Regions from separate parts of the Kitasatospora sp. NPDC051705 genome, predicted to be linked through region 1. Evidence: riboswitches for the same ligand, from Rfam matches in the RefSeq annotation. Region 1 holds a riboswitch; each other region holds the start of a gene.
The links. Region 1 has a riboswitch for cobalamin ahead of ACIA8Q_RS13875 (ribonucleoside-diphosphate reductase subunit alpha). Riboswitches for the same ligand answer to the same signal wherever they lie in the genome.
Positions count from the first base shown of each region.

Region 2: it holds a riboswitch for cobalamin, as region 1 does, so the genes downstream of both, ACIA8Q_RS25880 (cobalamin biosynthesis protein) here and ACIA8Q_RS13875 (ribonucleoside-diphosphate reductase subunit alpha) in region 1, are expected to answer to the same signal.
Region 3: it holds a riboswitch for cobalamin, as region 1 does, so the genes downstream of both, ACIA8Q_RS00355 (prenyltransferase/squalene oxidase repeat-containing protein) here and ACIA8Q_RS13875 (ribonucleoside-diphosphate reductase subunit alpha) in region 1, are expected to answer to the same signal.

Region 1 covers NZ_JBITCO010000008.1:221,243-231,547, forward strand. The annotation lists gene ACIA8Q_RS13855 (ATP-binding protein) at 1-369, opposite strand, end outside; gene ACIA8Q_RS13860 (helix-turn-helix domain-containing protein) at 502-1,437, shown strand; gene ACIA8Q_RS13865 (DUF397 domain-containing protein) at 1,463-1,651, shown strand; gene ACIA8Q_RS13870 (ribonucleotide-diphosphate reductase subunit beta) at 1,724-2,740, opposite strand; gene ACIA8Q_RS13875 (ribonucleoside-diphosphate reductase subunit alpha) at 2,740-5,142, opposite strand; cobalamin riboswitch at 5,331-5,495, opposite strand; gene ACIA8Q_RS13880 (glycosyltransferase family 39 protein) at 5,537-7,114, opposite strand; gene ACIA8Q_RS13885 (glycoside hydrolase family 26 protein) at 7,675-8,796, opposite strand; gene ACIA8Q_RS13890 (glycosyltransferase family 2 protein) at 8,802-10,220, opposite strand.
Region 2 covers NZ_JBITCO010000024.1:35,441-45,745, reverse strand. The annotation lists gene ACIA8Q_RS25900 (CDP-alcohol phosphatidyltransferase family protein) at 1-686, shown strand, start outside; gene ACIA8Q_RS25895 (hypothetical protein) at 797-2,119, opposite strand; gene ACIA8Q_RS25890 (alpha/beta hydrolase family protein) at 2,906-4,018, opposite strand; gene ACIA8Q_RS25885 (transcriptional regulator) at 4,238-4,948, opposite strand; cobalamin riboswitch at 5,245-5,377, shown strand; gene ACIA8Q_RS25880 (cobalamin biosynthesis protein) at 5,533-6,513, shown strand; gene ACIA8Q_RS25875 (cobyric acid synthase) at 6,510-8,024, shown strand; gene ACIA8Q_RS25870 (putative cobaltochelatase) at 8,021-10,135, shown strand; gene cobO (cob(I)yrinic acid a,c-diamide adenosyltransferase) at 10,142-10,305, shown strand, end outside.
Region 3 covers NZ_JBITCO010000001.1:72,496-82,800, forward strand. The annotation lists gene aceB (malate synthase A) at 1-1,255, shown strand, start outside; gene ACIA8Q_RS00330 (3-hydroxybutyryl-CoA dehydrogenase) at 1,281-2,147, shown strand; gene ACIA8Q_RS00335 (ECF transporter S component) at 2,235-3,068, opposite strand; gene ACIA8Q_RS00340 (ATP-binding cassette domain-containing protein) at 3,065-4,708, opposite strand; gene ACIA8Q_RS00345 (CbiQ family ECF transporter T component) at 4,705-5,925, opposite strand; gene ACIA8Q_RS00350 (hypothetical protein) at 5,930-7,147, opposite strand; gene ACIA8Q_RS00355 (prenyltransferase/squalene oxidase repeat-containing protein) at 7,144-8,724, opposite strand; cobalamin riboswitch at 8,832-8,961, opposite strand; gene ACIA8Q_RS00360 (flagellar hook-length control protein FliK) at 9,128-9,607, opposite strand; gene ACIA8Q_RS00365 (peptidase) at 9,659-10,305, opposite strand, start outside.

The DNA.
Region 1 (10,305 bases):
GCGCGGGCAGCAGCCCCAGCTCTGCGCCAACTCGTGGACGAGGAGCAGGCCGCGGCCGGCCTCCTCGGAGTCGGCCGCCTCGCGGAGTTCCGGCTTCTCGCTGTCGGCGTCATGCACCTCGATGCGGAGGAGGCCGTCGGCAAGCGTGAAGCGGACCTGGATCAGGCGGTCGCGCGGCGTGCGGGCGTGCTGGACGGCGTTGGTGACCAGCTCGCTGACCAGCAACTCCCCGGTGGGGAGCAGGCGTTCGCCGCAGGGGTGGGGGAGCAGGAACTCGCGGAGCTCCTGCCGGGCGGCTCGGGGAGACGTGCGGTGCCGGGGCAGCCAGCAGGTCTGCTCGGCGGGGGAGAGGGGAGCGGCTTCAGGCATGGCGGGGCCACCTCTGGAGTGTGCAGGTGAGAGCGGCTGAAGGGGGCATGGGGATGCCCGGGATGAGTCCGCGGCGGTCACTCTGGGTGGCATGGCGGACTACAGCAAGTAGCATGCGGTGGAAATGAGTCAATGCGCAACTTGCCCGATGGAAATTTTCCAAGATCTTTTTCCGGGGCGTATGATCTGGGCCTAACCGGTGTGATGGAGCATCAGATGAGCCAAGCGCGACCCACAGTGCGCCGCAGGCGATTGGCGGCTGCTTTGGTCAGGCTGCGAGAGGAAGCCGGCAAGTCGCCCGAAGCGGCGGCGGAGCGTATCGGTTGTCACCGTTCGAAGATCAGCCGGATAGAGAACGCGCGGCTGGGCATCTCGCTCGGCGAGCTGCGAGATCTGCTGACCTTCTACGGTGTGGAAGACCACGGCCGTGTCGAGGAGTTGGTCGCTCTTGCTCGTCGGGGCCGAGAGCCCGGGTGGGTGCAGCGGGCGAGCTTGGCTCGGCCGTCCTACTCGGACTTCATCGATTACGAGGAGACGGCTGACTACATCAGGTCGTTCGAGAACATGCTGATCTCTGGCCTGCTGCAGACTCCCGACTACGCTCGCGCGGTGATGCAGGCCAAACCGTCCGGGCTGGCCGCCGAACAAGTGGATGCCTTGGTGACTGCTCGGATGGAGCGACAGGAGGTGCTCACCAGGCCGAACCCGCCGCGCTTGTGCGTGATCGAGGGCGAATCGGCGTTGCGCGTTCAGGTGGGTGGCGCGAAGGTGATGGCTGGGCAACTCGACAAGCTGGTCGAGATGGCTGGGCATCCCTATGTGGAGCTCCAGGTCTTGCCGGACCGCGCCGGTGCCCATGCTGGTTTGATGGGCTCATTCGTGATGTTCAGTTTCCCGTCTCCCGACTACTCGGACGTAGTCTGCGTCGAGCACCGGACAGGGACGCTCTACATGGAGACGCCAGCCGAGATCGATGAGTACACATTGATCTTCGACTCGCTCCGCTCAATCGCCTTGAGTCCGGCTGACAGTCTCGACATGATCGCTCGGGTACGACAGGGGTTCTGAACTCCGGGCAAGAGATGGGTGAGTTATGACCGGCGAGTGGCACAAGAGCACCTACAGCGGGCAGGGCGGGAACTGCATCGAGGCACAGGCCAGGTCGATGACGACAGCGGTCCGGGACTCCAAGGACCCTGGCGGTCCCGTGCTGCTGTTTCCGGCTGAGGCCTGGGCCTCGTTCCTCGTGGGGGTCAAGTCCGGGGAGTTCTCGGCCGACTGATCCAACACGGAGGTGCCCCGCACGGGCTGTGGCCGTGCGGGGCACCTCTCCGTCCGTCTACCGGGCTACTTCCTAGAAGTCGTCGTCGAAGGAGACCGAGCCCTCGACGGCGACCTGGTACGCCGACACCCGGCGCTCGAAGAAGTTGGTCAGCTCCTGGACGTTCTGCAGCTCCATGAAGCCGAACGGGTTGCTGGACCCGTAGCGGATCGGGAGCCCGAGACGGGCGAGGCGCTGGTCCGCCACCGCCTGCAGGTACTCGCGCATCGAGGCGGTGTTCATGCCGGGCAGGCCGTCACCGCACAGGTCCTGGGCGAACTGGAGCTCGGCCTCGACGGCCTCCTCCAGCATCTCCGTGACCTGCTTCGCCATCTGCTCGTCGAAGAGGTCCGGCTCCTCCTCGCGCACGGTGTCCACCACCGAGAACGCGAAGTCCATGTGCATGGACTCGTCGCGGAACACCCAGTTGGTACCCGTCGCGAGACCGTGCAGCAGACCCCGGCTCCGGAACCAGTACACGTAGGCGAACGCGCCGTAGAAGAACAGCCCCTCGACACACGCCGCGAAGCAGATCAGGTTGAGCAGGAACGCCCGCCTGTCCTCCTTGCTCTGCAGCGAGTCGATGTGGTCGACCGCGTTCATGTACTTGAAGCAGAACTGGGCCTTCTGGTGGATGGAGGGGATGTTCTCCACCGCGGCGAAGGCCGCGTTGCGGTCCTCCGGGTCCGGAAGGTAGGTGTCCAGCAGCGTCAGGTAGAACTGGACGTGCACGGCCTCCTCGAACAGCTGACGGCTCAGGTAGAGCCGCGCCTCGGGGGAGTTGATGTGCTTGTACAGGCTCAGCACGACGTTGTTCGCGACGATCGAGTCACCGGTCGCGAAGAAGGCGACCAGCCGGCCGATCATGTGCCGCTCGCCCTCGCTCAGCTTGGCGAGGTCGGCGACGTCGGAGTGCAGGTCCACCTCCTCGACCGTCCAGGTGTTCTTGATCGCGTCCCGGTACCGGTCGTAGAACGACGGGTAGCGCATCGGGCGCAGGGTCAGCTCGAACCCGGGGTCGAGCAGCATCTTCTCGCGGTCGTCGGACATCACTGGCAGGCCTCGCAGGACTCGGGGTTCTCCAGGGAGCAGGCCAGCGCGGCCTCCTCCTCCGGGGTGAGGGTCGGCGTGTTCACCGGGACGGGCGCGGCGGCACGGGCGGTGCCGGAGGCGGCCTGGGCGATCCGGGTGGCCGGGCGCGAGCGCAGGTAGTAGGTGGTCTTCAGACCGACCTTCCACGCGTACGCGTACATCGAGCTGAGCTTGCCGATGGTCGGCGCGGCCATGAACAGGTTCAGCGACTGGCTCTGGTCGAGGTACGGCATGCGGGCCGCGGCCAGGTCGATCAGCGCGCGCTGCGGCAGCTCCCACGCGGTGCGGTACAGCGACCGCACCTCGGCGGGCAGCCAGCCGAGCTCCTGGACGGAGCCGTTGGCGTCGCGCAGGGCGTCGCGGGTCGTCTGGTCCCAGACGCCGAGCTCCTTGAGCTCGCGCACCAGGTACGGGTTGACCTGCAGGAACTCGCCGCTGAGCGTCTCGCGCTTGAACAGGTTGGACACCTGCGGCTCGATGCACTCGTACACGCCGGCGATCGAGGCGATGGTCGCGGTCGGGGCGATGGCCAGCAGCAGCGAGTTGCGCAGGCCGGTCTCGGCGATCCGGGCGCGCAGCGCGCTCCAGCGGTCGGCCCAGTGCGGCTGCACGTCGAAGTGGTCGATGTGCAGCTCGCCGCGGGCGGCGCGGGTCTCGCCGTACGCCTCGTGGCGGCCGAGCTGCTCGGCCAGGTCGGCGGAGCGCTCGTAGGCGGTGAGCATGATGCGCTCGGCGATCAGCGTGGACAGCCGCGCCGCCTCGGCCGAGTCGAAGTCGATCCGCAGCTTGAAGAAGACGTCCTGCAGGCCCATCACGCCGAGGCCGACCGGCCGCCAGCGGGAGTTGGAGGTGCCGGCCTCGACGGTCGGGTAGAAGTTGATGTCCACCACGCGGTCGAGGAAGGTGACGGCGGTGCGCACGGTGGCGTCCAGCCGCTCCCAGTCCATCGCGCCGAGCAGGTCCTCCGCCGACGCGCCCTCGGCGACGTGCGCGCCGAGGTTGACCGAGCCGAGGTTGCAGACGGCGGTCTCGGAGTCGTCCGTGACCTCCAGGATCTCGGTGCACAGGTTGGAGGAGTGCACCGTGCGGCCGGGCAGCGCGGTCTGGTTGGCGGCGCGGTTGGAGGCGTCCTTGAAGGTCATCCAGCCGTTGCCGGTCTGCGCCAGGGTGCGCATCATCCGGGCGTACAGGGTCTGCGCGGGGATGGTGCGCACGGCCTTGCCGGCCTGCTCGGCCTTGCGGTAGGCCTCGTCGAAGTCGGAGCCCCACAGGTCGACCAGCTCGGGGACGTCGGCGGGGGAGAACAGCGACCAGTCCTGGTTGGCGTTCACGCGGCGCATGAACTCGTCCGGGATCCAGTGCGCCAGGTTGAGGTTGTGGGTGCGGCGCGCCTCCTCGCCGGTGTTGTCGCGCAGCTCGAGGAACTCCTCGATGTCGGCGTGCCAGGTCTCCAGGTAGACGCAGGCGGCGCCCTTGCGACGGCCGCCCTGGTTGACCGCGGCGACGGAGGAGTCGAGGGTGCGCAGGAACGGGACGATGCCGTTGGACTTGCCGTTGGTGCCGCGGATCAGGCTGCCGCGGGAGCGGATGCGCGAGTACGACAGGCCGATGCCGCCGGCGTGCTTGGAGAGGCGGGCGATCTGCGCGTAGCGGCTGTAGATCGAGTCCAGGTTGTCCAGCGGCGAGTCGAGCAGGTAGCAGCTCGACATCTGCGGGTGGCGGGTGCCGGAGTTGAACAGGGTCGGCGAGGAGGTCAGGTACTCCAGCCGGCTCATCAGGCGGTACAGCTCGGCCACCTCGCGCACGGACTGCTCGGTGTCGCCGACCGCCAGGCCACAGGCGACGCGGAGCAGGAAGTGCTGCGGGGTCTCGACGACCTTGCGGGTGATCGGGTGGCGCAGCAGGTAGCGGGACTGCACGGTGCGCAGGCCGAAGTACTCGAAGCGGTCGTCGCCCTGTCGGTCGATCAGCGCGTCGAGCGCGGCGGCGTGCTTGGCGACGAAGGCGGCGGTGGCGTCGCCGATCAGGCCCTCGGCGTGGCCGACGGCGATCGAGGCGGCGAACGAGGTCGCGCCCTGGCTGTCGGCCTCGTCGACGATCTCCAGTGCGAGCAGGCGGGCGGCCAGCTTCGAGTACTGGGGGTCCTCGGCGATCATCGACGCGGCGGCGTCCACGGCCAGCCCGCGCAGCTCGGCGAAGTCCGAGCCGGCGTGGCGGCCGCGCAGCGCGGCGGCGGCGACATGGCCGGGGTCCACCTGGGGGAGATCGACACTACGGTCGGTGAGCAGCCGCAGCAGCGCGCCGCCGGGGTCGGAGACCGTCGGGGCGGCGGGGGCGGAACCGGAGCCCTGGGTGGGCAGGGTGGCTGAGGCAGCGGTGGTCAAGGCGCTCTCTCCTGGCGGCGATCGGCGGCGGTGATCGGGTCCGGGCCGAACGGGGCAGGGGAGCACGGCGCGTACGCAGGAGTGCGTCGCGCGACGGTGGCGTCCCCGGCCCGCCCGCGAGGCCCGGAAGGTACTGCTCGTGCTGGCGCGGCCTCTGCGGGAGGGCCGTGGCGCACGCCGTCGGCAGGTACTCGGACTCGCGGGCGCGGCTTGTCGAGCCGCCCGCACACCGCTGCGGGGCAGTCCCGGACTCGCACCGGGTTCCCCTGCTTTGACAGCAGGAGTGAGCATACATCTAGTGGCGGCTGACTGCGGCGGCACCATATGTTGTGGCCGACGTGTCGTGGGCCACGGTGGGCCCGGCGGCCGTTCAGTGCTTCAGATAGACCTTGTAGGTGCTCGAATCGCCCGTCGGAGAGGTGAACTGGGCGATCAACCGGTAGTGCCCGCCGCTCGCCAGCGCCGTCGCCAGGACGCGGTCCGTGGCGGCCGGGGCGGTGCTGTCCAGGACCACGACGGTGAAGTAGCCGTCCTTGATCGCGGCGGCGCTGCCCTCGTCGCCGTGATGCTCGACACCCGCCGCGTCCCGGTAGTCCGTCCCGGAGCGGGCCGACGTCCACTGCTCGGGCCGGCTGACGGCGCCGAGGTAGTACTCGGGCAGCCCGTCGACCTCGGTCAGGTAGTGGCCCTGCGGCGTGGCGTGCACCCGCAGGACGGCGAGCAGCCGGCCGGAGTCGGGCCCGTTCTGGTAACGCAGCGCTGACTGCTCCAGACCGAGCGCGAGCAGGGCGACCCAGACCAGGATGCCCAGCTGCGGGTGGCGGAAGTGCGCGCCGACCAGCCGGGTGAGGCCGACCCCGGCGAGCGGGGCGGCGAGCAGCATCCCGAAGCCCAGGTGCCGGAACAGCGCCCCCGAGGTGCCCAGCGCCAGGTGGACCGCCGGGACCAGCAGGGCGGTGCAGGTCAGGGCGGTGCCCAGCAGGGCGCGCTGGGCGCGGGTGGTGGTGACGCCGTCGTTCTCCGGCGACTCGAGCAGCTGCTCGCGGCGGGCGTACGCGATCGTGCCGGCCACCGCGAGGACGGTGAACAGGCCGCCCCACTGGACGGTGTTCAGCAGGATCTCGCCGCCCGGACGGGAACCCTGCCCGTGGGCCGGGGACCACCCGGCGACCTTGCCGAGCAGTCCGAACGGCAGCAGGGCGCCCACCGTGCCGGCGGCGAGCAGCAGGGACCGCAGGGCGGCCGGGCCGAGCCGTCGCCGCGGCCAGGTGGTGGCCGCCGCCAGCGCGACCAGCGCGGGCAGCGTGAACACCGCGGAGTACGCGACGGCGCAGGCCAGGGCGGCGACCGGCGCGGCGAGCAGGACGAGGGCCACCGGGCGGCGCGCGGTGAACACCGTGACCCAGGCCGCCAGGGCGACCAGCAGGACGGCGAGCGCCTCGGGCGCGGCGTAGAAGCCGACGACGACGGTCGACTGCACCACCGCGTAGCCGGCGATCGAGCAGATCGCCACCCGCTCGTTGAAGAGCCGGCGGGTCAGCGAGTACAGCAGCACCGTGGTGAGCAGGGCGAAGCAGAGGCTGAGCACCCGGGCGCCGAAGATGCCGTTGGCGTCGGCGGCGGCGCCGGCCAACGGCAGGTACAGCTGGGGCGTGCCGGGTATTCGCTCGGCCAGGTGGGTGGTCACGGGGGTGCCGTGCAGCAGGTGGTCGAGCTGCTGGCGGCCGGCCACCATGGCGGCGGCCTCGTCGGGGTGCGCGGCGGCGAGCAGGCGCAGCGAGAGCAGGGCCTGGATGACGAGGACGGCGGCGAGCACGCCGCGGGCGATCCAGCGGCGCCGGGGGCTGGGGGCCGGGTCCCAGCCGATCGCGGGGACCTGCGGGATGGTGTACGGCGCCAGCTCGACGGCCTGGTCGTCCACCGGGCCGGGGGCGCCGGTCGGGGCCACCTGCGGCGGCGCGTCGGACGCATCGGGTCCCGGAACATCGGGCCCGGGAACGTCGGGTGCCGGAACGTCGGGCCCGGGAAGGTCGGGCCCGGGAACGTCGGGTGCCGGAACGTCGGGCCCGGGAAGGTCGGGCCCGGGAACGGCCGGCCCGGACGGATCGGTCCCCGGGCCGCCGGTCCCGGAAACCCCGGGCCCGGGGACGCCGGACGCAGGGACCCCGGACGCAGGAACGCCGGGCCCGGCACCGTCGCCTCCCGCCGCACCCGGCCCGGGCGAGCGGTCGGCGCGGCGGAACAGGTCGGTCCCGGCCGCGGGCGCCGAGGGGGCGGCGTCCGCCGTGGTCGGCGGGTGCCCGCCGCCGTCACGGGTGTCCGCGTCGAGGGCGGCCCGTGCGGCCCGCAGGGCGTGGGCGGCCCGGGCGGCGCGCGCGGCCCGTGCGGCGGCCGGGGCGGGTACGGCCTCGTCCGGCACCGGTACGGGCAGGTGTGCGGGCACCGGCGCCTGTGCGGGCCCGGCGGCCGCGTCGTCCGGGGCGGGGGCGAACTCTGACTCTGCGCTCATCATGGGTTCCGGATGTCGAAGCCGAAGCGGGGGTCGGACACGCGCCGCCTGAAGGCCGCGAGGGTCTCCGGGACGGCCTCGACGCGCCAGTCGGCCCGTTTGACGATGTTGAACCAGACGAAGCCGAGGATGTCGTCGTGCGCCGCGACCCCGGAGAACAGCTGGTCGATGTCCGCGAGCTGGCGTTTGCCCTGTTCCGAGGCGGTCTCGCAGATGAAGAACGGCTTCTGGCTGAAGCCGCGGATCTCGGCCATGGTCGGCCCGTACAGGAGGTCGAAGTTCTTCGGCCCGGTGCGGGTGAAGTACCCGGTCATGCCGGCCCAGTCGACGTAGGCGTCGCCCGGGTAGTAGGGCGCGAGCCGGGTGTTGGGCGCCGGGTCGGTGATGTTCGGGTTCCAGACCCAGATGACGTTGGTCGCCCCGGCCCGGTCGAAGAGGTCGTGCACGTGCCGCCAGGCGGCCACGAACTCCTGGGCGCTGGCGGCCTGCCGGCCCCACGGGTACCAGTTGCCGTTCATCTCGTGCGCGATGCTGATCGCGATCGGCTGGTCGAGCTTGGCCACGGACTTGGCGACGCCCCGGACGTAGTCGTCGGTGTCGCCGGCGGCGATCGAGGCCAGCGAGTGGTTGTACGGCTCCCAGGCCATGTACGGCAGGGCCCCGGCCGCGTAGATGCGCTTGGCGCCCTGGGTGTCGAAGCCGCCCTCCCAGTGGGCGTAGAACTCCAGGACGTTGGGCTGCTTGCCGATCGTGGAGGTGTAGACGGGCAGCGCGTCCATCGTCTCGGGGACGCCGGGCAGTGCGGCGCCGAGGTACTTGTGGTCCGGCTTGAGCAGCGGTGTGACGTCGTACGGCACGCCGGCCGGGACGGCCTTCGGCTTGGCGGCGGCGCTCGGGGTGCCGGTGGCCGTGCCGGGGGCACCCGTGGCGCCCGGGGTGGCGGGGGCGGCGGCCGCGGGCTGGTCGGGCTCGACGGCCTCCTGCATCGCGAAGCCGGGGTCCTCGGGGCCGCAGGCGGCGGTGGCGAGCAGCAGCGCGCCGGCGAGCAGGGCGAGTGCCGGCCGCCGGCGGTACCGGTCCGGCCGCCGGGGGTGGCCGGGCCGTCGGGGGTGGGCGGGCATGGTGATCACACGGCTTCCGTCGGTCGCGGCTGGACGAGGACCCGGCCGACGATGGTGGCGTAGAACAGACCGGACGCGAGGACGAGCGTGAAGTTCAGCGGGCCCATCGTGAGCATCCGCCAGATGCCGAGGCCCACCCAGAGGACGGCCGTCCCGCCGCTCCAGACGATCATGCCGATCCAGAAGCGGCGGGTCTTGTTCCGCTTGGCGCCGGTGGAGCCGGTCGGCTGCCAGGCCATCCGGTTGCGCCGCAGGATGTCCCAGATGGCGAAGACGTGCGCCCAGCCGTACATCATCCGGGCGGCCCAGGCCTCCAGCCGGTACGGGTTGCGGTGCCAGAGCGGGAAGACGACCGTCGCGTAGAGCAGGCCGGGCAGCACCAGCAGGGTGTTCTGCCAGCGGATCAGGTCGGGTCTCGCCAGCAGCAGCACGATCGGGATGAGCGGGGAGACCAGGGTGAACAGTGCCGTGTGGATGTAGTAGAAGAACCCGGACAGGTAGCAGGCCCGGGTGACCGGCCGCAGTCTGGTCGTCCAGAACTTGCGGCTGCCCAGCAGGCTCATCGACCCGGTGCACCAGCGGTACTGCTGGTTGAAGAAGCCGCCGACGTTGTCCGGGCAGACGCCGGTCGCCAGGGCGACGGGCACGTACTGCAGGTCCCAGCCGAGCCGGCGCAGGTCGAAGCCGGTGTGCACGTCCTCGGAGTGCCCGATCAGCGTGGTGCCGCCGTTCTCCTCCAGGGCGGCCCGCCGGTAGACGGCGCAACTGCCCACGCAGATGGCGCCGTCGTTGCGCTGCCGGGACACCTGCACGGTGCGGTAGAACAGCTCCTGGACGGCGCCGGCGCCGCGCTCGATCCAGTTCTGGCTGTCCAGGATGCGGAAGAACTGCGGGGACTGGATGATGCCGAGGCGGGGGTTGGCCGCCATGTACGGGAGCATCTCGGTCAGCAGGTCCGGCCTGGGCGCGAAGTCGGCGTCCAGGATGAGGATGTACTCGCTGTCGGAGTTGCGGAAGCCGAACTGCAGGTTCCCGGCCTTCTTGAACCAGCCCAGCTTGTTGCGGGTGCCGTACACGAACTCGAAGTCGACGGCCATCTGGGCGAGTTGCGGGCTGTTGCTGTCGTCGAGCACGTAGGGCGTGACCTCGCCCGGGTACTGGTCGCGCAGCCGGGCGACGTGGGTCCAGGTGTTGTGCAGGACCTCGATCGGCTCGCCGGCCACCGGCAGGAAGACGTCCACGGTCGGGTACCGCTCCGGGGACCAGTCCCGCACCAGCGCGCGGTGCGCCGCGAGGTCGAAGGTCTCGTTGAAGCCGTGCACCCAGCGGGATATCAGGTAGTAGACGATCGTGAAGGCCAGCGGCGGCACGAACAGGAAGAACCACGGCGTCGCGCCGAGCAGGCCGATCTCACTGGCCACCATGCACGCGAAACTGACCAGGGAGAAGCAGGTCAGGATCCACAGCCGGCTGCGGGCGTAGGAGTACTTCTCGGTGTTGTCCGGCGGC
Region 2 (10,305 bases), on a different contig from region 1:
TCGTCCCGCACATCACCAACCCGGACGCCGCACCCGACCGGCACAGCGCCGCCACCGCGGTGACCCTGCTGCTCATCGGCTCGATGTGCGACCTCTTCGACGGCCTGGTGGCGCGCAAGCTGCGCTCCTCCGCCCTCGGAGCGGAACTCGACAACCTGGCCGACCTGATCAGCTTCGGCATCGCGCCGGCCTACTTCGTCGCGGTCTGGGGCATGGTCTCCCAGGGCTCCAACAGCAAGCTCTCGGCACTGATCGCGCTGACCGTGCTGCTCGCGGTCGTCCTGCGGCTGGCCCGCTTCTCGGCCGTGAAGATGCGGCCCGGGGTGTTCCAGGGCATGCCCTGCCCGATGGGCGCGATGACGGTCATCGCCATCGTGCTGCTCGACCCGCCGTTCCTGCCCGGTCTGCTCGCCATCTTCGGCGCGGCGTACCTGATGGTCAGCCGGATCGAGTACCCGAAGCCGCAGGGGCTGCTGGCCACCGCGACGCTCTGCTGGATCGTCGTCTCGATCGGCTGCCTGGCGGCCTGGGCCACCGGCCTGCCCGGTGGCGACGCGCTGATGCACGTCGGCGCGTTCGCCCAGATCACGCTCGCCGCGATGGCCCCGCTGCTGGTCATCCGGCGCAAGGTCGGGCAGAAGGTCGGCGACGTCCGCGCCCGGCGGGCGGAGTCCCGGCTCGGCTGAGCCCGCCCCGAGCACAACGGGAAGGGCCCCGGATCCACCAGGATCCGGGGCCCTTCCCGTTGTGCTCCGTCCGGGCGCCGCGCCACGCGTGGCCCGGTGCGGACGCCGGGCTACGCGCCGCCGGTGTGGACGCTGAAGGCCGAACGACGGGCCGCCCGCGCCACGCCCGGATCCGGGTGCACGCCCGAGACCGCCGTCAGCACCGAGGCCGCCCGCGGGTGCCCCGACTGCCGGGCCCGGGCGAACAGCCGCACCGGATCACCCGCCGAGGCGCCCTCGACGTGGCCCACCAGCAGCTCCGTCTCGCCGTGGTCCAGCACCGCCGCCGCGGTGTCCACCCACAGCCAGGCCGCGTCCTCGGCCCCCAGCACGTCCGCCGGGGACACCCCCTCGTCGGCCCGCTCGGCCAGCCACAGCAGCGCGTAGGGGCGCAGCACCGGCTCGTCGACCGCCGCCCGCACCGCCTGCTCGGCCGGGCCGCCGGCCACCCGCAGCGCCTCGAAGGCCAGCCCGCGCACCAGCGCGTCGTCCCCCTGCGCGGCGTCCAGCAGCTCCGCCACCGCGCGGTCCGCCGGACGGGCCGCCACCCAGGCGCGGAACTCCGCCCGGGCCGGGCCCGGCGAGTAGTCCGCGCAGGCGTTCAGCAGCTCGAAGGCGCTCTGCTCGATGTGCCCGGCCGCGGTCTGCGCGACGGTGCAGATCTCCTCCAGCTTCGCCCGCACCGCCCAGTGGCCCAGCGGCGACAGCTCGGCCGCGTCGTCCCGGCGCTCCACCGCGCCGACGGCCGTCAGGCCGTCCAGCATCCAGTCCAGGACGGCGGCGACGTCGGCGGGCGACGGCGGGGTGTCGATCTGCGGCTCCCGGCAGGTGCCGCGGACGGCCGACACGGCGGAGGCCGCGTGCGGCACCGGCGACAGGCCGGAACCGTCCGTCCCGCCCACCCGGCGCTCGTCCAGGCCGCGGCGCAGCAGCTCCAGCAGCTCGCTGTCCGCCACCGGGGCGGCCACCAGGTGCAGGAAGGAGAGCAGTTGCGGGGCCTGGTCCACGGCCTGGCCGGCCAGCACCGCGAACACGCCGCGCAGGGCGGCCGGCGGCACCGGGGCGAGCAGCGTCCAGGCGTCGAACAGCGCGGACCAGCCGCGCACCACCGCCTCGTCGTCGTGCTCCCAGGCGTGCAGGCGCCAGCCCGGCCCGGCACCGCCGTCGCGGGCCTCGACCAGGCCGACCAGCAGGGCCTGACCCCACGCCTTGGTGGCGGCGCCGACCGTCATGGCCAGCGCCCGGCCGGCCGCGCGGGCGTCGTCCGGCAGCAGCTCGCCGCGCTTGTCGACCTCCTCCAGATCGCCCGCCCAGCGGGCGATCCGGACGGCGTCCACCAGCATCCGGCGGGCCAGCGGCGCCAGCTCGGCCGGCGCCGGGAAGCCCTCGGGCACCGGGACCCGGCCGCGACCGGGCGCAGGAGCCGGACCTCGTCGGCGGGGTACCCCGGCCCCGCCCGGCCTGCCACCGGCGGGCCGGTGGGCCGTACCGGGGAGACGGGTCACCGTCGCACCGGTACCGATCGTCGGCGGGAGCGGGGCATCACGGTCGCGCGGATTCCGAGACGTCACGTCGAGCAGTCTTCCCCTTGTACCGGCCTTCTGTCACATCCGGTTGGCCGTACGGACGGGCTGTCGTCCACAGCACCTCCACAAGATCGGGCAACAGAGGCAAACCGCCTGGCCGGAAACGTGTGGCGGGGCCATGCCAGCCCGGCGGGAGGGCCTCGGCGCCGGTCGCGCTCCCCGTCCGTCCGGTCACTTTCCGTGCCCGTCGGCCACCCCGGCACGGGCCGCGGCGAGGATCTTCGGGGACGATTGACGGCGTTTGCCGATCATGCGGGTGACGGTGCGGAAATCCGGCTGAAACGGCATTCCGCACCCGTCCGGAACCGGCCGCCGCGAGGAATTCCGGAGCCGCCGGAACGGCCCGGCGCGACCACCGGGAATGGCGTGGAAAGTCGGCCCGGCCGACTTTCCGCACACGGCCGACGAGGGCCGGCGGGGAGCGGGTGCCGTCGGAAGTCGGCCGTTCGAACGACACCGGCCCCGGGGTGCCGCCGGCCGCGTCCACCCCGCCTCTCCACCCCGCCTTTCCGCAGCCGCCTTTGCGCGCCGGCGTTTCCGCACCGGCCGCGCCTCCCGCGGGCGGCCGCGGGGGGCGGTCGCCGCCCGGACGGATCAGAGCAGGGGGGTGAGCCAGCGGCGCAGGAGTTCGGTGTAGTGGGTGGGGGCCGAGTTCCAGAGCGCGGCGTGGTCGGCCCCCGGGAAGGTTTGCAGGCTGACCACGTCCTGGCGGAGCCCGGCGAGGCGCTCCGCGCTGCGGAAGGGGGCGAGCTGGTCGTCCGGGCTGTGCATCAGGAGGGTGGGCACCCGTAGGTCGGCACCCTCGGCGATCCGGGTGAAGTCGGCGAGGTCGACCCCCGTGCGGCCCTCCGCGGCCAGCGCGCCGAGCTCGGCGGCGGGGCCGGTGTACCCGGCCCGCGCGGCGCGGCGGCGGGCGGTGGCGGGCAGGTCCAGGACGGGCGAGTCGAGCACGATCCCGCTGATCGCGTGCGCCCAGGAGGAGCGGGCCGCCGCCTGCAGGACCATGGTGGCGCCCACCGACCAGCCGTACAGGATGACCCGGCCGGCCCCGTTGTCCAGCGCCAGGCGCATCGCCGACTCGACGTCGCGCCACTCCGTCTCGCCGAAGTGGCTGAGCCCGTCCGGCGAGGCCGGGGCGCCCTCGTCACCCCGGTAGGTGACCGCCAGGGCGGGCAGCGAGAGCCGGTCCAGGACGGGGAGCACCGGGAGGGTCTGCTGCCGGTCGCCGCCGGGGCCGTGCACCAGGATCACCCAGGTGCCGCGCTTGCCGTCGAGGAACCAGACCGGCAGCGCGCCGAGCTCGCCGTCCGCGGCGGTCTCGCGGTACGGGAGGCCGAGCGCCGCGGTCGGGTCGCCGAGGTGGACGCGCGGGGTGAAGCGGACCTCGGTGCCGGGTGTGAGGGTGCCGCGGTCGGCGCGCAGGAGCTTGCGGGTCACGCCCTGCTCGTCGCTGTGCAGGACGTCCTCGACGACGGCGTGGCCGTGGTCGTCCCACTCGACCGCCCAGCGGCCCGGGCGCAGGCTCGCGGGGCGCCGGGTGAAGGTGATCCGGCCGGCCGCCAGGCTCTGCACCAGGACGGGGCCGGAGCCCTCGACGGCGGCGGCCGGGCGGACCGTCCGTTCGGAGGCCCGGCGGCCGATGACCAGGACGGCGGCCCCGGCACCGACGGCGGCGGCGGCCACGACGGCCGCGGTTCCCCAACGCATATCGCTCCCCGCTCTGACGGTCGGACGGTCTTGGACCGGACGGTGTTCGAGCACCAGTTCACCGGGAGGGCGGCCGGGCGGCCACCGGGCTGGGCCGTCCGGGGCACGACGGGGCGGCCGGCGGGGGTGCGGGCGGCGGGCGGGAGGCGGGCGGGCTGGAGGGGTACGGGCGGCGGTTCGGCGCGGGCAGGCGGGGGCGGGCGGGGGCGGGCCGCGGCGTCAGACCGGGATGTCGGTCCGGCGCCGCCCGAGCAACTCCCAGAAGCGCTCCGCCAACGGCTGCTCGCGGACCGGGTCCGGCACCGCGGCGGCCGGGGAGCCCCAGCTGCCGCTGCCCCAGTGGGAGGAGACCTGGTTCTCCTGCTGGAGGGCCGTCAGCACGGCCGCCAGGTCGTCCTCGTGGACCGGCACGATCCGGGCGACGGCCCGGACGTGGGCCTGCCACCGGCCGTCCACGCACTGGCGCAGGCACCGGTCGAGCTCCTCGCGGCGGCCGGTGACGTCGACGAGCTCGCGCAGCCGCAGGCCGAGCACCTGGGCGAGCGCGTGGGTCTGGGCCTCGTCGCCGTCCCACCGGCCGGTCAGCTCGGCGTCCTGGTAGCGGCGCAGGGCGACCCCGATCCGGCGGGCGGCGGCGTCCTGGTGGAGTTCGCGGGCGACCCGGAAGTCCCGCAGCCGGGTGGGGCGGGTGCCCATCAACTGGACGGCGGGGCACCAGAGCGCGCGGGCCAGCGCGATGAACTCCTCCTCGGTCGGCCGCAGCTCGCCGCTCTCCCAGGCGAGGACGTGGGTGGGCAGCAGGCGGACGCCGTGCGCGGCCATCCCGCCGACGACCTGGTCGGGGGTCAGGCCGAGGCCGGCCCGGTGGGCTCGGGCGGCGCCCGGCGAGAACGGCACCGGGGGCAGGGCGGGGGGCTGTCTGCGTCGCATGGGAACGAACGGTAGGTGCGGGTGGCGGCGGGCCCCAGCCGCCGAACACACGAAGCGGCCCTGGAGGTCCCTACGGACCGCTGGACGATCGCACAGGGTGTCATGCCCCTGCGGGCGGGCGGATCGGAGGTACCGACGGAGGTGCCGACGCGGGCCCCGCCGCCCGTCGCCGCCGCCCGGCCGGGAGCCCGCGGCCGCCCCGCGGCCCCCGGTCCCGTGTGACCAACCCCTCCGTGACCTCGGTTGACTCCCGGTTCGGCCGCGTGATGGGATCCGGGGGCCAAACGGAGGCATGCAGAGGAAGCCGGTGCGAGTCCGGCGCGGTCCCGCCACTGTCACCGGGGAGCACGCTCGGCAGGTTGCCACGGCGCGCCGTCAGAAGCCGCTGGAAGGCCCGGGGGTGCGTCCGACCCGGAAGCCAGGAGACTCTCGCCCCCGCTACGTCGAGCCAGGGCGCGGACCCTGAGTGAGGACACGCACGCGATGCAGGCTGCCCCGCCCCGCCGGACCCGACGCTGCCTTCCGCCGCACCCCCCGGTCCCGCCGCACCCGGCCGCCGCCCCCGCGAACCCGCCGCACCCGACGTGCGCCCGCTGACCCGCGCGGCGGCGTTCGCGCTGGGCGCCCTCGCGGGCTACGCCGCCGACGCCCGCTACGCCGACCCCCGCCGCGGCCACCCGGTGGCCGTCTTCGGCTCCGCCGCGGCCAGGCTCGAGCGCCGGCTCTGGCGGGACGACCGGGCGACCGGCGCCGGCTACACGGCCCTGTGCGCGGGCACCGTGGCCGCCGCCGCGGTGGCCCTGGACCGCACCGCGGGCCGGCGCCCGCTCGGCCGCGCGGCCCTGGCCGCCGCCGCGACCTGGACGGTGCTCGGCGGCACCTCGCTGACCCGGGAGGCCCGCACCATCGGCCGCTCGCTGGCCGCGGGCGACCTGACGGCGGCCCGGGCCCGGCTGCCGCACCTGTGCGGCCGCGACCCGAGCGCGCTGGACGAGCAGCAGATCGCCCGCGCGGTGGTCGAGTCGGTGGCCGAGAACACCGCCGACGCCGTCGTCAACGCGCTCGTCTGGGGCGCGCTGGCGGGCACGCCGGGGCTGCTGGCGTTCCGCGCGGTGAACACCCTGGACGCCATGGTCGGCCACCGCTCGCCGCGCCACGCCCGGTTCGGCTGGGCCTCGGCCCGGCTGGACGACGTGGCGGGCTGGCCGGGCGCCCGGCTGACCGCCCTGCTGACCGTCGCCGCCGCGCCGCAGCCGCGCACCGCCTGGCGGGTCTGGCGCCGGGACGGCTCGGCGCACCCGAGCCCGAACGCCGGCCAGGCCGAGTCCGCCTTCGCGGGCGCGGTCGGCGTCCGGCTGGGCGGCACCCTGCAGTACGGCGAGCGGGTCGAGCACCGACCCGTCCTGGGCGCCGAACTGCGGCCGGTCACGGTGGACGACATCGAGCGGGCCTGCGTGCTCTCCCGGAGGGTGGGCGCGCTGGCCCTGGGTACGACCGTGGCGGGGCACGTCGCACTGCGACTGCTGGCCGGCCGCGGAAGCAGAAGCGGAAAGGGACGGGCATGAGCAACGCGCTGCTGGTCGCAGGGACGACCTCGGACGCGGGCAAGAGCGTGGTGACGGCGGGCATCTGCCGCTGGCTGGCCCGCCGCGGGGTCGCGGTGGCGCCGTTCAAGGCGCAGAACATGTCGCTGAACTCCTTCGTCACCGCCGACGGCGCCGAGATCGGCCGGGCCCAGGCGATGCAGGCGCAGGCCGCCCGGGTGGAGCCGGAGGCGGCCATGAACCCGGTGCTGCTCAAGCCCGGCGCCGACGGCCGCAGCCAGGTCGTGCTGCTCGGCCGGCCGGTCGCCGAGGTCGGTGCGCTGGACTACCGCGAGCGCAAGCCCGTCCTGCTGGAGCGGGCCCTGGAGTGCCTGGCGGACCTGCGCCGCCGCTACGACGTGGTGGTCTGCGAGGGCGCCGGCTCGCCCGCCGAGATCAACCTGCGCGACCGGGACATCGCCAACATGGGCCTGGCCACCGCGGCCGGACTGCCCGTGGTGGTGGTCGGCGACATCGACCGCGGCGGCGTCTTCGCGGCCATGTACGGGACGCTGGCGTTGCTGTCCGCGGAGGACCAGCGGCACGTGGCCGGCTGGTTCGTCAACAAGTTCCGCGGCGACGCCCGGCTGCTCGCCCCCGGGCTGGAGATGCTCCACGGGCTGACCGGCCGCCCGGTGCTGGGCACCCTGCCGATGCTGCCGGGCCTGTGGCTGGACGCCGAGGACTCGCTGGACCTGTCGACCGTGGTGGACCGGGTGGACGGCCGCGGCCCGCTCGGCGCGGACGTGCTGCGGGTGGCCGTGGTGCGCTTCCCCCGGCTCTCCAACTTCACCGACGTGGACGCGCTCGCGCAGGAGCCGGGCGTGCTGGTGCGCTGGGCGACCCGGCCGGAGGAGCTGGCCGACGCCGACCTGGTGGTGCTGCCCGGCACCCGGGCCACCGTCGCCGACCTGGCCTGGCTGCGCGAGCGCGGCCTGGAACCGGCGCTGAAGGCCCGCGCGGCGGCCGGGCTGCCGGTGCTCGGGGTCTGCGGCGGCTACCAGATGCTGGCGGGCTCGATCGTCGACGAGGTGGAGTCCGGGGCCGGCGAGGTCGCCGGTCTCGGACTGCTGCCGACGCGCGTGCGGTTCGGCGCCGAGAAGGTGCTCGGCCGGCCGGTCGGCGAGGCGTACGGGCACCGGGTCGAGGGCTACGAGATCCACCACGGGGTGGTCGAGGTGGAGGGCGGCGAGCCCTTCCTGGACGGCTGCCGGGTCGGCCAGGTCTGGGGCACCACCTGGCACGGCGCGCTGGAGAACGACGGGTTCCGCCGCGAACTCCTGCGCGAGGTCGCCGGATCGGCGGGCCGCGCGTTCGTGCCCGCGCCGGACACGTCCTTCGCCGAGGCGCGCGAGGCCCGGCTGGACCGGCTGGGCGACCTGATCGAGGAGCACGCGGACACCGACGCGCTCTGGAAGCTGATCGAGGGCGGGGTGCCGGCGGCCGGATCGCTGCCGTTCCTGGCGCCCGGGGCACCTGGGGAGTATGCATGAGTGACGTCCGCTATCCGTTCACCGCGATCGTCGGCATGGCCGACCTGCGGCTCGGGCTGCTGCTCAACGCGGTCTCCCCGGCCGTGGGCGGCGTGCTCGTGCGCGGCGAGAAGGGCACCGCGAAGTCGACGATGGTGCGCGCCCTGGCCGGCCTGCTGCCGTCCATCGCCGCCGTCGACGGCTGCCGCTTCGCCTGCGACCCGGCCGGGCCGGACCCGCAGTGCCCGGACGGCCCGCACCCGGCCGCCGGCAGCCACGAACGCCCGTCCCAGCTGGTCGAGTTGCCGGTCGGCGTGGCCGAGGACCGGATCGTCGGCTCGCTCGACCTCGAGCGGGCGCTGGCCGAGGGCGTCAAGGCGTACGAGCCGGGGCTGCTCGCCAAGGCGCACCGCGGCGTGCTCTACATCGACGAGGTCAACCTGCTGCAGGACCACGTGGTGGACCTGCTGCTGGACGCCGCCGCGATGGGCCGCTCCTACGTCGAGCGCGAGGGCGTGTCGGTGCGGCACGCGGCCCGCTTCCTGCTGGTCGGCACGATGAACCCGGAGGAGGGCGAGCTGCGGCCGCAGCTGCTCGACCGCTTCGGCCTCACCGTCGAGATCGCCGCCACCCGGGAGCCCGCCGAGCGGGCCGAGGTGGTCCGCCGCCGGCTCGCCTACGACGCGGACCCGGCCGGCTTCGCCGCGCGGTTCGCCGAGGACGAGCGGGCGCTCGCCGGGCGCATCACCGCCGCCCGGGAGCTGCTCCCGGAGGTCGAGCTGACCGACACCGCACTGCGGCAGATCACCGCGGTGTGCGCCGCGTTCGAGGTGGACGGGCTGCGCGCCGACATCGTGATGGCCCGCACCGCCGTCGCGCTCGCCGCCTGGGACGGACGCACGGAGGTGCTGGAGGAGGACGTCCGCAAGGCCGCCCGGCTGGCCCTGCCGCACCGGCGCCGCCGCAACCCCTTCGACGCCCCGGGGCTGGACGAGGAGCAGCTGGAACGGACGCTGGAGGAGCACGCCCAGCCGGAGACCGAGCCCGAGCCCGAGCCGGAGGGCGACGGCCCCGACGGCGGCGACCCGGACGGGGACGGCCCGGACGGCGGCGGTGACGGCGGCCCGGGCGACGGCGGCCCCGACGGCGGCGGCGCACCCGAGCCGACCGGCGACGCGGCCCCGGAGACCTCCGCCCCGGAGCCCGCCCCCGCGGACGCCCCGGCGGAGGCCGGAGCACCCGAGCCGCAGCCCGTCCCGGCCCAGCACCCCGCCCCCGCCCGGGAGTCGGCGCCGGTCGCGGCCGGCGACCCGTACCGGACCCGGCTGTTCACCGTCCAGGGCACCGGCCGCGGCGCCCAGGGCCGCCGCTCCCCCGCCGAGACCAGCGCCGGCCACACCGTGCGCGCCCGCCGGCCGCAGGGCACCCTCAGCCGGCTGCACCTCACCGCCACCCTGCAGGCCGCCGCGCCGCACCAGGTCGCCCGCGGGCGCGACGGCCGCGCCCTGGTGCTGCACAAGGACGACTTCCGGGAGCAGGTGCGCCGCGGCCGCGAGTCCAACCTGGTGCTGTTCGTCGTGGACGCCTCCGGCTCGATGGCGGCCCGGCAGCGGATGACCGCCGTCAAGGGCGCCGTGCTGTCCCTGCTGATGGACGCCTACCAGCGCCGCGACAAGATCGGCATGATCACCTTCCGCGGCACCGGCGCCGAGCTGGCCCTGCCGCCCACCTCGTCCGTGGAGGTCGGCGCGGCCCGGCTGGAGTCGCTGCCCACCGGCGGCCGGACCCCGCTGGCCGCCGGGCTGCTGCGCGCGCACGAGGTGCTGCGGGTGGAACGGCTCCGCGACCCCGACCGCCGGCCGCTGCTGGTCCTGGTGACCGACGGCCGCGCCACCGGCGGACGCGACGCGCTCGCCGACTCCCGGCGTGCCGCCGGGCTCCTCGCCGCCCAGCGCACCGCCAGCGTCGTGCTGGACTGCGAGTCCGGCCCCGTCCGCCTCGGCCTCGCCCGCACCCTGGCCGGGCTGCTCGGCGGCAGCGCCGTCAGCCTGGACGAGCTGCGCGCCGAGGGCGTCGCCTCGCTCGTCCGCGCCAACCGACCCGTCACCACCTCGATGCGAAAGGCGGCCTGAGCCGACATGCCCAAGGGTGTCCCCGAAAGCGTCCCCGACGACGGCCTGACGACCCGTCAGCGCCGTACCCAGCCGATCACCGCCGTGCACACCGGCCCCGGGAAGGGCAAGTCCACGGCCGCCTTCGGCATGGCGCTGCGGGCCTGGAACCAGGGCTGGTCGGTCGGGGT
Region 3 (10,305 bases), on a different contig from region 1:
CTCGCCCACCTGGCACAACCTGGTCTCCGGGCAGCTCAACCTGATCGACGCGATCGAGCGCCGGATCGACGAGACCACCCCCGACGGCCGGCGGTACCGGATCGGCGCCGCGCCCGCCACCATCGTGGTCCGCCCGCGCGGCTGGCACCTGGACGAGCAGCACCTGCTGATCGACGGCCGCCCCGCGGTCGGCGCCCTGGTCGACTTCGGCCTCTACCTCTTCCACTGCGGAAAGCGGCAGATCGAGCGCGGCAGCGGCCCCTACTTCTACCTGCCGAAGCTGGAGAACCACGTCGAAGCCCGGCTCTGGAACGACGTCTTCACCCTCGCCCAGGCCGAGTTGGGCATCCCGCACGGGACGGTCCGGGCCACCGTCCTGATCGAGACCATCACCGCCGCCTTCGAGATGGACGAGATCCTCCACGAACTGCGCGAGCACGCCGCCGGGTTGAACGCCGGCCGGTGGGACTACCTGTTCAGCCTGATCAAGAACTTCGCCCAGCACGGCCCGCGCTACGTCCTGCCCGACCGCGCCACCCTCACCATGACCCAGCCGTTCATGCGCGCCTACACCGACCTGCTGGTGCGCACCTGCCACCGGCGCGGCGCCCACGCCATCGGCGGCATGGCCGCCGCGATCCCCCAGCGCGACCCCGCCGCCAACGAGACGGCGCTGACCAAGGTCCGCGCCGACAAGGAGCGCGAGGCCGGGGACGGCTTCGACGGCTCCTGGGTCGCCCACCCCGGCCTGGTCGACACCTGCCGGAGCGCCTTCGACGCCGTCCTCGGCGACCGCCCGAACCAGCTCGACCGCACCCGCGAGGACGTCGAGGTCAGCGCCGCCGACCTGCTCGGCGTCCAGCGGCTCACGGCCGGCCTGCCCACCGAACAGGGCCTGCGCTCCAACGTCGCCGTCGCCCTGCGCTACCTGGTCGCCTGGCTGAACGGCTCCGGCGCCGTCGCCGTGTTCGGGCTGATGGAGGACGTCGCCACCGCCGAGATCGCCCGCTGCCAGCTCTGGCAGTGGCAGCACCACTGCACCCGCCTCACCGGCGGCTCCCTCGCCACCCCCGACCTGGTGCGGCGGCTCATCGACCGGGAGCGCAGCACGCTGCTCGCCGAGGGCGCCGACCCGGCGCCGGTGGACGACGCCGTGCGGATCCTGGAGGAGACCGCCCTCGGCGCCGAGCTGCCGCCCTTCCTCACCACCGACGCCTACGCCCGCCACCTCGTCCGAATCCGCACGGCGGCCTGAACCGCCCCAGCACGGAGGCACTGACATGAACGAGATCCGACGGGTCGCCGTGGTCGGCGCCGGGCAGATGGGCTCCGGCATCGCCGAGGTCCTCGCCCGCGCCGGGCTCGACACCATCGTCTGTGAGAACGGCCCGGCCGCACTGCGCGCCGCCCGCACCCGCATCGACCGCTCCCTGCACCGCGCCGTCGACCGCGGCCGGATCAGCGAGCAGCAGCGCACCGACGCCTGGGCGCACCTGCTGTTCGCCGACGACCTGGAGACCCTGGCCGACCGTCAGCTGGTCATCGAGGCGGTCGTCGAGCACGAGGACGTCAAGGCCGAGGTGCTCCACACCCTGGACAAGGTCCTCGTCGACGAGGGCGCCGTCCTGGCCACCAACACCTCCGCCATCCCGGTCACCCGGCTGGGCATCACCACCGGGCGGGCCTCCCACGTCCTGGGCCTGCACTTCTTCAACCCGGCGCCGGTGATGCCGCTCGTCGAGCTGGTCACCTCCCTGCACACCGACCCCGCCGTGGTCGGCCGGGTGGAGGCCTTCGCCACGGACGTCCTCGGCAAGCGCATCGTCCACTCCCGGGACCGCGCCGGCTTCGTCGTCAACGCCCTGCTGGTGCCCTACCTGCTCTCCGCGATCCGCATGGCCGAGGCCGGGCACGCCAGCCCCGAGGACATCGACGCCGGCATGGTGCACGGCTGCGCCCACCCCATGGGCCCCCTCGCCCTCGCCGACCTGATCGGCCTGGACACCGTCGAGGCGATCGCCCGCTCCATGTACGAGGAGTACAAGGAGCCGCTGTACGCGCCGCCGCCGCTGCTCTCCCGCATGGTCGAGGCCGGTCTGCTCGGCCGCAAGACCGGCCGCGGGTTCCACACCCATCGGGCCGCCTGACCGGCCCGCACGCCCACCGCCCCGGGAAACGCGCCGCCCGCGCGTCCCCGGGGCGTCCGGCCGTTCCGGAGCACCGGCTCGGCCGTCTCAGGAGGGCGGCACCCCGGCGGGCGCCCCGGCCGGAGTCCCGGGGGCGGCCGGGGCCTCGAAGCGCACGGTGGGTTCGAAGTTGGCGCGGCGGGCGGCGCGGCGGAAGACGGTCAGGACGGCCGGGCCGACGACGAGGACGGCGGTGAAGGTGGTCACGGCGCGGCCGGTGTCCCAGCCGAGCGAGGTGGCCAGGTCGAACAGCAGGTAGCGGTGCCACTGCTCGGTGAAGGGCAGGCCCGGCAGGTAGGCGATGGAGCTGTTCGGGTCGGTGGAGAACGGCCAGAAGGAGAGGTTGAGCAGGAACCCGAACAGGTAGCCGGAGAAGGCCCCGTACGCGGCCAGCACCGGGACCTCCCAGCGCCGCCGGGCCCTCGGCAGCAGTCCGGCGAGCATGCCGACGAAGGCGCAGCCGAACATCTGGTACGGCATCCAGGGGCCGACCCCGCCGGTGAGCAGGGCGGAGGCGAACAGCGAGGTGCAGCCGAGGGTGAAGCCGAAGCCGGGGCCGAAGACCCGGCCGGCCAGGACGAGCACGAAGAACACCGTCTCCACGCCGGCCGTCCCGGCGCCGAGCGGGCGCAGCCCGGCGTTGACGGCGGACAGCACGCCGAGCATGGCGAGCGCCTTGGCGTCGATGCCGCCGGCCGAGATCTCGGCGATGACGACGGCGAGCACCAGCACGAGCAGGGCGCCGAAGATGAGCGGCGGCGCGTAGGTGGAGCCGAACGTTCCGGGGGCGACGACGAACGGCCAGGTGAAGGCGACCAGGCCGATGAAGGCGGCCAGGGCGATGACGATCCGGGCCCGGCCGGGGATCCGCAGGGCGGTCATCGGGCGGACTCCGCGGGTGCGAGCGCCTCGGCGACCTGACGTGTCGTCAGATAGACCAGGGGCGCCAGGATCTTGGCGGTCTGGGGGGCGAAGGTGGGAGAGGCGACGATGACCTCGGCGGTCGGTCCGTCGGCGACGACCTCGCCCTCCGCCATCACCACGACGCGGTCGGCGGCGCGGGCGACGAACTCGACGTCGTGGGTGGAGACGACGACGGTCCGCCCCTCGGCGGCGAGGGCGTCCACGATGCCGGTGAGCGCCTCCTTCGCCTGGTAGTCCAGCCCCCGGGTGGGTTCGTCCAGCAGCACCACCCGCGGTGCGGCGGCCAGTTGGATCGCCAGGACGAGCGCCAGCTTCTGCCCCTCCGACAGGTCCCTGGGGTGGGTCTCGTCCGGGATCCCCGGGGCCAGGCGGTCGAGGATCCGCCGCGCGGTCGGCCCGCCCGCGCCATCGGCCTCGAGGTCGCTCTGGGCGAGCTCCTGGGCGACCGTCTCCAGGTAGAGCAGGTCGGTGGGGGTCTGCGGGACGAGTCCGACCAACTGCCGGGCCCGGGCCGCGGACAGGCGCTTGGGGTCCTCGGCCTTCCCGCCCCCGGCTCCGGCGACCCGGACGCTGCCGCCCTGGCGGGGGCCGGAGCCCTGCAGGGCCCACAGGAGGGAGGACTTGCCGGAGCCGTTGCGGCCCATCAGCGCCGTCACCTCGCCCGCGCGCAGCGTCAGGTCGACCTCCCGCACGGCGGCCACCGGACCGTACCGGACGACGACCCCGCGGGCTTCCAGAACCGGCTCCCCCGCCACCGCTGCCCGGCGCGGCGGGGGAACCGGTCGATCGGTGAGCCGCTCGCGCAGCGGCGCGGCGGCTCGGCGGGCGTCCCGCACCGACAGCGGCAGCGGCCGCCAGCCGGCCAGTCGGCCGAGGTCGACGACGGGCGGCGCGATCGCCGTCGCCCGGAACACCTCGGCGGGCGGGCCGTGCACGACGGTGCCGTCGCCGGGCAGGTAGGCGACCCGGTCGGCGTACTGGACGACCCGTTCCAGGCGGTGCTCGGCGAGCAGGACGGTGACGCCGAGGTCGTGCACCAGCCGGGTGATCGCGGCGAGCACCTCCTCGGCGGCGGTCGGGTCCAGCGCGGAGGTCGGTTCGTCCAGCACCAGGACGCGCGGGTGCGCGGTGAGCACGGAGCCGATGGCGACGCGCTGCTGCTGCCCGCCGGACAGCTCGTACAGGGCGCGGTGGCGCAGGTCGGCCAGACCGAGCAGGTCGAGGGTCTCCTCGACGCGTTTGCGCATGACCTCCGGCGGAATCGCCAACTGCTCCATGACGTAGGCGAGTTCCTCCTCCACCGTGTCGGTGGTGAAGCCGGCCAGCGGATCCTGCCCGACCACACCGACCACGTCGGCGAGTTCGCGCGGCGGGTGGTGCGCGGTGTCCCGGCCGTCCACCGTGACCCGGCCGCGCAGGGTGCCGCCGGTGAAGTGCGGCACGAGACCGTTGACGGCGCCGAGCAGGGTGGACTTGCCGGCGCCGGTGCGCCCGACCACCAGGCAGAGCTCGCCCTCCGGGACGTGCAGGTCGACGTCGCGCAGGACGGGCTCGCTCCCGCCGTCGTACACCACGCCGACCTGGTCGAATCGGATCACGTGCTCACCTCGGGGGTCGTGCGGTCGGTACCGGTGCCGCGGGTGGTGCCGGCCCCGCGCCGGTCGCCGGCCGGCTCGGGCGTCCGGCCGGGCGGCGGCGAGACGATCCCGGCGGCGCCCGCCAGCAGCAGGGCGAGCACCGGGACGAGCGGCAGCGTCGGCCAGGTCAGCGGGTAGAGGGAGGGGTTGAGGTCGGTGGCGTCGTAGCCCACCGTGGCGAACAGCAGGACGGCGGCCGTCACCCCGCAGCCGGCGACGCCCCATTCGGCGGCCCGCCACCGATCCGGCCGGTACGTGGTGCGCCGCACCCGCCGGCCGCCGAGCAGCAGGCCGGCCACGCAGAGAACGGCACCCGCGAGGAAGGCCGGCAGCCCGAGCGCGGCGGGAGCCGTGCCGTCCAGGAGCCCGTACACCCCGGCGCACAGGCCGCACATGCCGAGCAGCATCAGGGCGCCGGTGAGCCGGCGGGAGCGGCGCGAGGCCGTGCCGGAGCGCCCGTAGCCGCGCGAGTCCATGGCCGCGGCCAGACTGAGCGAGCGTTCCAGCGCGTCCTCCAGGACCGGCACGACGATGCTGCGCAACGCGCGGACGCCCTTGGTCCGTCCGGCGCGCAGGCGCCGCGCCCGGGCGACGCGTTGGACGCTCTGCACCAGCTGCGGCGCGACGCTCAGCGAGACCGTCACGGCGACGCCCAGCTCGTAGAGGGCGCCCGGCAGCACCCGCAGGGCCCGCTTGGGGTTGGCGAGGGTGTTCGCCGCGCCGATGCAGCAGATCAGGCAGGCCAGCCGCAGCCCGTCGAAGGCCGCCGAGAGCGTCGCCTCCAGCGAGACCGGGCCGCCGATCTCGATGCCCGCGTACCAGGCGGGCGTGGGGATGTGCGGCAGCGAGAAGAGCAGGTGGTCGTGCGGGGTGATGCCGGTGGCGAAGACGCACCGGAAGACCACCCGGATCGCCACCACCGTCAGGGCCACCCACAGGTAGTAGGTGAACCCGCGGGCCCACGGGGCCTCGGTGCGGCGGGCGGTCACCACGTAGCCGAGCACGGCGAGGACGAGCAGGAGCAGCAGCGGGTTGGTGGTGCGGCTGGCCGCCGTCGCCAGGGCCAGCGCCCACGCCCACCACGCCAGCGGGTGCAGGTTCCGCGGGGCGCGCCGGCCGCCCGGGCCCGGCCCGCGGACGGCGGGCGGGGCCGCGACGCGTTCGTCGAGCACGGTCACGCGATCACTCGGCCCGTCGGCGGCGGCGCCGTGCGGTGACCACCGTCGCCACGCCCAGGGCCACGACGAGGACGGATCCGACCACGGCGGGGAGCATCGAGCCGGAGTCGTGCGGGGCGTCGGCCACCGGGTCGGCGTTCACCACGCCGCCGGGCACGGCGGGGGTGGCCGTCGGTGCGGCCACCGCGGGCTCCACGGCCGGCGGGGCCGACCGGTCGGTCGGGGTGTCCGTCGGTGCCGGGGTGGACGGCTCGACCGGCACCGGCGTGGCGGGCACCGGCACCGGCTCGGGGGCGCCCGGCGGGGTGATGCCGTCCTGCGGGGTACCGGCCGTGCCACCCGTCGGGGGTGTGGCGGGCGCGGGCGGACGGGCCCCGCCCGCCGGGGGCCGGGCGGGGGCCGGGGCACGGCCGGTGCCGCCGGTCCCGCCGGTACCGCCGGTGGCCCCGGTGCTGCCGGTGGCCCCGGTGCTTCCCGAAGCCGCAGCGGCGCCGCCACCGCCGGTCGCACCGCCGGCACCCGTCGACCCGCCGCCGGAGCCGCCCGAAGCGCCCGAGGCACCCGAGCCGCCCGCGGCACCGGAACCACCGCTCGACCCGCCCGCGGCGCCGCCGGAAGCACCCGCGGAGCCCTGGCCCGGGTCGGCCGGCTGCCCACCCGGGTCGGCGCTGTGCGCCCGGACGGTGTCCGGCGAGAAGCTCGGACGCCCCTCGGTGCCCTCGATGTCGGTGCCACCGAAGATCCACAGGTCGACGCTGCCCGGCTTCGGGTGGTAGCTCATCGCGCCGAGCTGGCTGTAGGACCACTCGTTCTGGCCCGGATCGGCGTGCCAGTACGACCAGTAGGCGGTGGCCGGCGGCGTGAGGACACACTTCTCCTGGTCCGGGGTCGGGAACTGCTTGCCGCCCTGGTAGCCGCTGTAGCCGATCCGGCAGATGAACGCCGGGCCGTCGTGCCCGGTGCCGGCGGTCTTCCAGCCGCCCTGGTTGAGCAGGGCGTACCCGGTGGTGGGGGTGCTCCCGCAGGAGCGCAACAGCGGGCCGCCCCACCTGCTGAAGTCCACGGCGAGCACGACGCCGGAGGTGGTGGTGCACTGGTCCATCGGCAACGGCGCCGCGGCGGCCGGGGCGGTGTCCACGGCGACGCCGCCGAGGGCGAGGGCCGCGGTCAGCGCCGTCGCCGCGAACAGCCGGCCGAGGCGGGCGCCCGGTCCCCCGGTCATCGGTGACGTCCAGGGGCCGCGGTCCGGCGGCGGCGGGCGACGAGGACGGCGGCGGCGCCGAGCGCGGTCAGCGCACCGGCCCCTGCCGTCAGCGTCAGCGCCTGGCTACCGGTGCCGGCCAGGCTGCCGGAGCCGGTCGACACCGGCACGCCCCCGGACGGGGCGACACCGGCACCCGCCGGGGCGTCGACGCCTCCGGCCGGACGGACGGTCGGGCCGCCGCCGGCCGCGGGGGTGTCGGTGACCGGGGCCGGTGCGGTCGTGGTCGGCGAGCCTGTCGGGGTGCCGGCCGGGGTGGTCGGCGTGCCCGTCGGGGTTCCGGTGGGGGTTCCGGTGGGCGTGCCCGTCGGCGTACCGGTCGGGGTTCCGGTGGGCGTGCCCGTCGGCGTACCGGTCGGCGTCCCCGTCGGCGTCCCCGTGGGAGTTCCGGTCGGCGTCCCCGTCGGCGTCCCCGTGGGAGTTCCGGTCGGCGTCCCCGTCGGCGTCGGCGTCGGTGTGCCCCCGAGGGGGCGGCTCAGCGTGCCGAAGGAGATCCCGGTGGCGCCGCCGACCACCTGGGTCGAGGCACGGACGTCCGAACCCTGCTGCCCGGCGGAGGCGACGTTGAACCCGCCGTCGCCGTTCTGCTGACCGGCGAGGAAGTCGAGCGCCTTGGCGATCTGCGCACCGTAGTCGGCCTTGCGCAGCGTCATGCCCTGGACGGCCAGCGCGGCCGAGTTGGTCGAGTCACCGGCCGCACCGGGGAAGCCACCGTCGGGCAACTGCCGCGCGGCGAGCCACCCGAGGCCCTTGTCGACCGCCTGCGCTGCGGCGTCGTCGCCGGGGACGAGCGCGAGGGCCATGGCGGCGATCGCCGTGCTGTCGACGTCGGAGTCGCCGGTGGCCGGGATCAGGCTCGGCCAGGAGCCGTCCGGGTGCTGGAGGCCCTTCAGGTAGGCGACCGCGGGGGCGGCGTTGGCGGCGTCCCCGGCGCGGAGCTGGGCCATGACGGCGAGCGCCTGGGAGAAGACGGAGGTGGCGTAGCCGTAGTTCCCGGCGGCGTCGCAGCCGGTGTTGGTGTCGGCCTTGGTGCACACCATCGCGGCGAGGGCGGCGATCAGGTCGTGGCCGCCGAAGTTCCGCGGGTCACGGCCGACGACCTCGGCGAGCAGCGCCTCCTTGCCGATCGACCCGCCGCCGGCGTACTCGGTGCCGATCGCGGTCCAGTCGTCGACGGTGCGCTCGCTGGCGTCCTTGCCCCGCTGGTCCAGGAAGTCGACGATCCGGCGCAGCGCGGCGTCGTCGGTGCCGGTGGCGGCGAGCGCGTAGGCGCCGTCGATGGTGAGTCCGAAGTCGGCGAAGGCCGGGAAGCCCTCGTAGTAGTGACCGTCGATCAGGCGGGACGGGTCGGCGAGGTAGGCGGCGCCCCTGGCGACGTCCGGCGTCCGGCCCGCGGCGGGGACGGCCGCCCCGGCGAGCGAGACGGCGGGCCGGCCGACAAGCGCCGTGCCGCAGGCGGTGACCGCGAGTGCTGCGGCGGCCAGCAGGGACGTGGTGCCCCGGCTCCTGTGGCGCGTACGACTGCTGCTGACCCTCACCGGCGTCTCCCTGGTCGGTCGACGCGGGGCGCAACGGCGCAGCCGACGGCTGCCGGTGGAGCGCGTGGCCGTCGGAACTGCGTCGTAGTCCGCGACGACGCGAGTGCTCTCTGAACAGACCCCGGTTCAGGCATTCCGGCTCATCCGCCCTGGGCGGATCTACGGTTGCGGGTCAGCGCCGGAGTTGGACCGGCTTCCCCTGAGGACCGAGGTGAAAAACCGGTTCATCAGACCACGTCAGCGGAGTGGGAGTCAACGGCCCGTCAGATGGTCCGCTCACCCTGACGGGACGGGCCGCGCGGATCAGGACGGCCGGGTGCCTCCTGCCGCACCGCAGGGCGTGCCGGAGCTGCCGGCACCCCTCCCCGCGGGGCTCCGGGGTGCCGGCAGGTGCCTCCGGACGTCAGGGCGCCGTGATGCCCGGCTGGGCGCCGGCGCCGAAGGACCAGCCCTCGACGTCGCCGGGGGCCGGGTTGTAGCTGCCCGCGCCCAGGCTGCTGTACGACCAGGGCCCGCCGTGCTGGGCGTGCCAGTAGGACCAGTAGGCGCTGCCGGTCGGGTTGGTGCAGGTAGCCGGCAGCGCGTTGATCTTGCAGACGAAGCCGGGGAACCGCGGGTGGAAGGCGTACGTGAATCCGGCGCCGGTCAGCGCGGCGAGCCCGGTGGCCGGATCGCCGGGTGCGCAGCCGGTCTCGACGCCGCCGCCGACGGCGGTGAAGTCGACCACGACGGTGACGCCGGTGGTGCCGCTGCAGGCGGCCGCGTGGGCCGCGGGGGCCTGGACGGCGGAGGCGCCGAGCAGGCCGGCGGTGAGGGCCGCGGCCGCGGCGATCGAGCCGAGCGCGCGGCGGGCCGGTCTGGCCGGGGTGAGGGTGTCGGTCATCGGAACTCTCCTCGTGGGCTCAGGGGTTCGGTGGCTCAGGAGTTCGGTGGCTCAGCGGGCGGCGGGCGCCGGGCAGGCCAGGGTCGGGGCGGCCGGACGCGCGCCGGCGGCGGAGAGGGTGGCCAGCGGGGTGCCGGCGAGGCCGAGCGCGGCCTGCGCGGTGGCCCGGGCGCCGTTGGCCGGGTCGAATCCGGTCGCGTCGTAGGCGACGGCGCCGCGGACCGCCGGGTCGGCGGAGCAGCCCTGCTGGAACTTCACCAGCCGGCTCCAGCCCTTGAGGCCGGCGCCGAGGCGTCCGCCGGCCAGCAGCGCCTGGGTGGCCAGGCCCGTGGTGTTGGCGTTGGAGGCGGTCGCCCCGGCGGCCGCGAAGCCGCCGTCGGCGTTCTGGTGGGCGGTGAGCCAGCCGAGGCCGGCGTTCGCCTTGGCGGTGCGGCCGGTGGCGGCGAGGGCCTGGGCGGCCAGCGCGGTGGCGTCCGGGTCGCTGGTGCAGGTGGTCTGGCCGAAGGAGACCGGGTAACCGCCGTCCGCGCACTGGCTGTTCGCCAGGAAGTCGACGGCCGCGGCGGGGGCGCCGCCGGGGGTGCGGTGCAGGGCGATCAGGGCGAGCGACTGGCCGAAGGCGTTGCTGTAGTCGCCCCACTGGGAGCGGTCGGAGAAGCGGCCCTCGGCGGTCTGCAGGGAGCGCAGCCGGGCCGGCA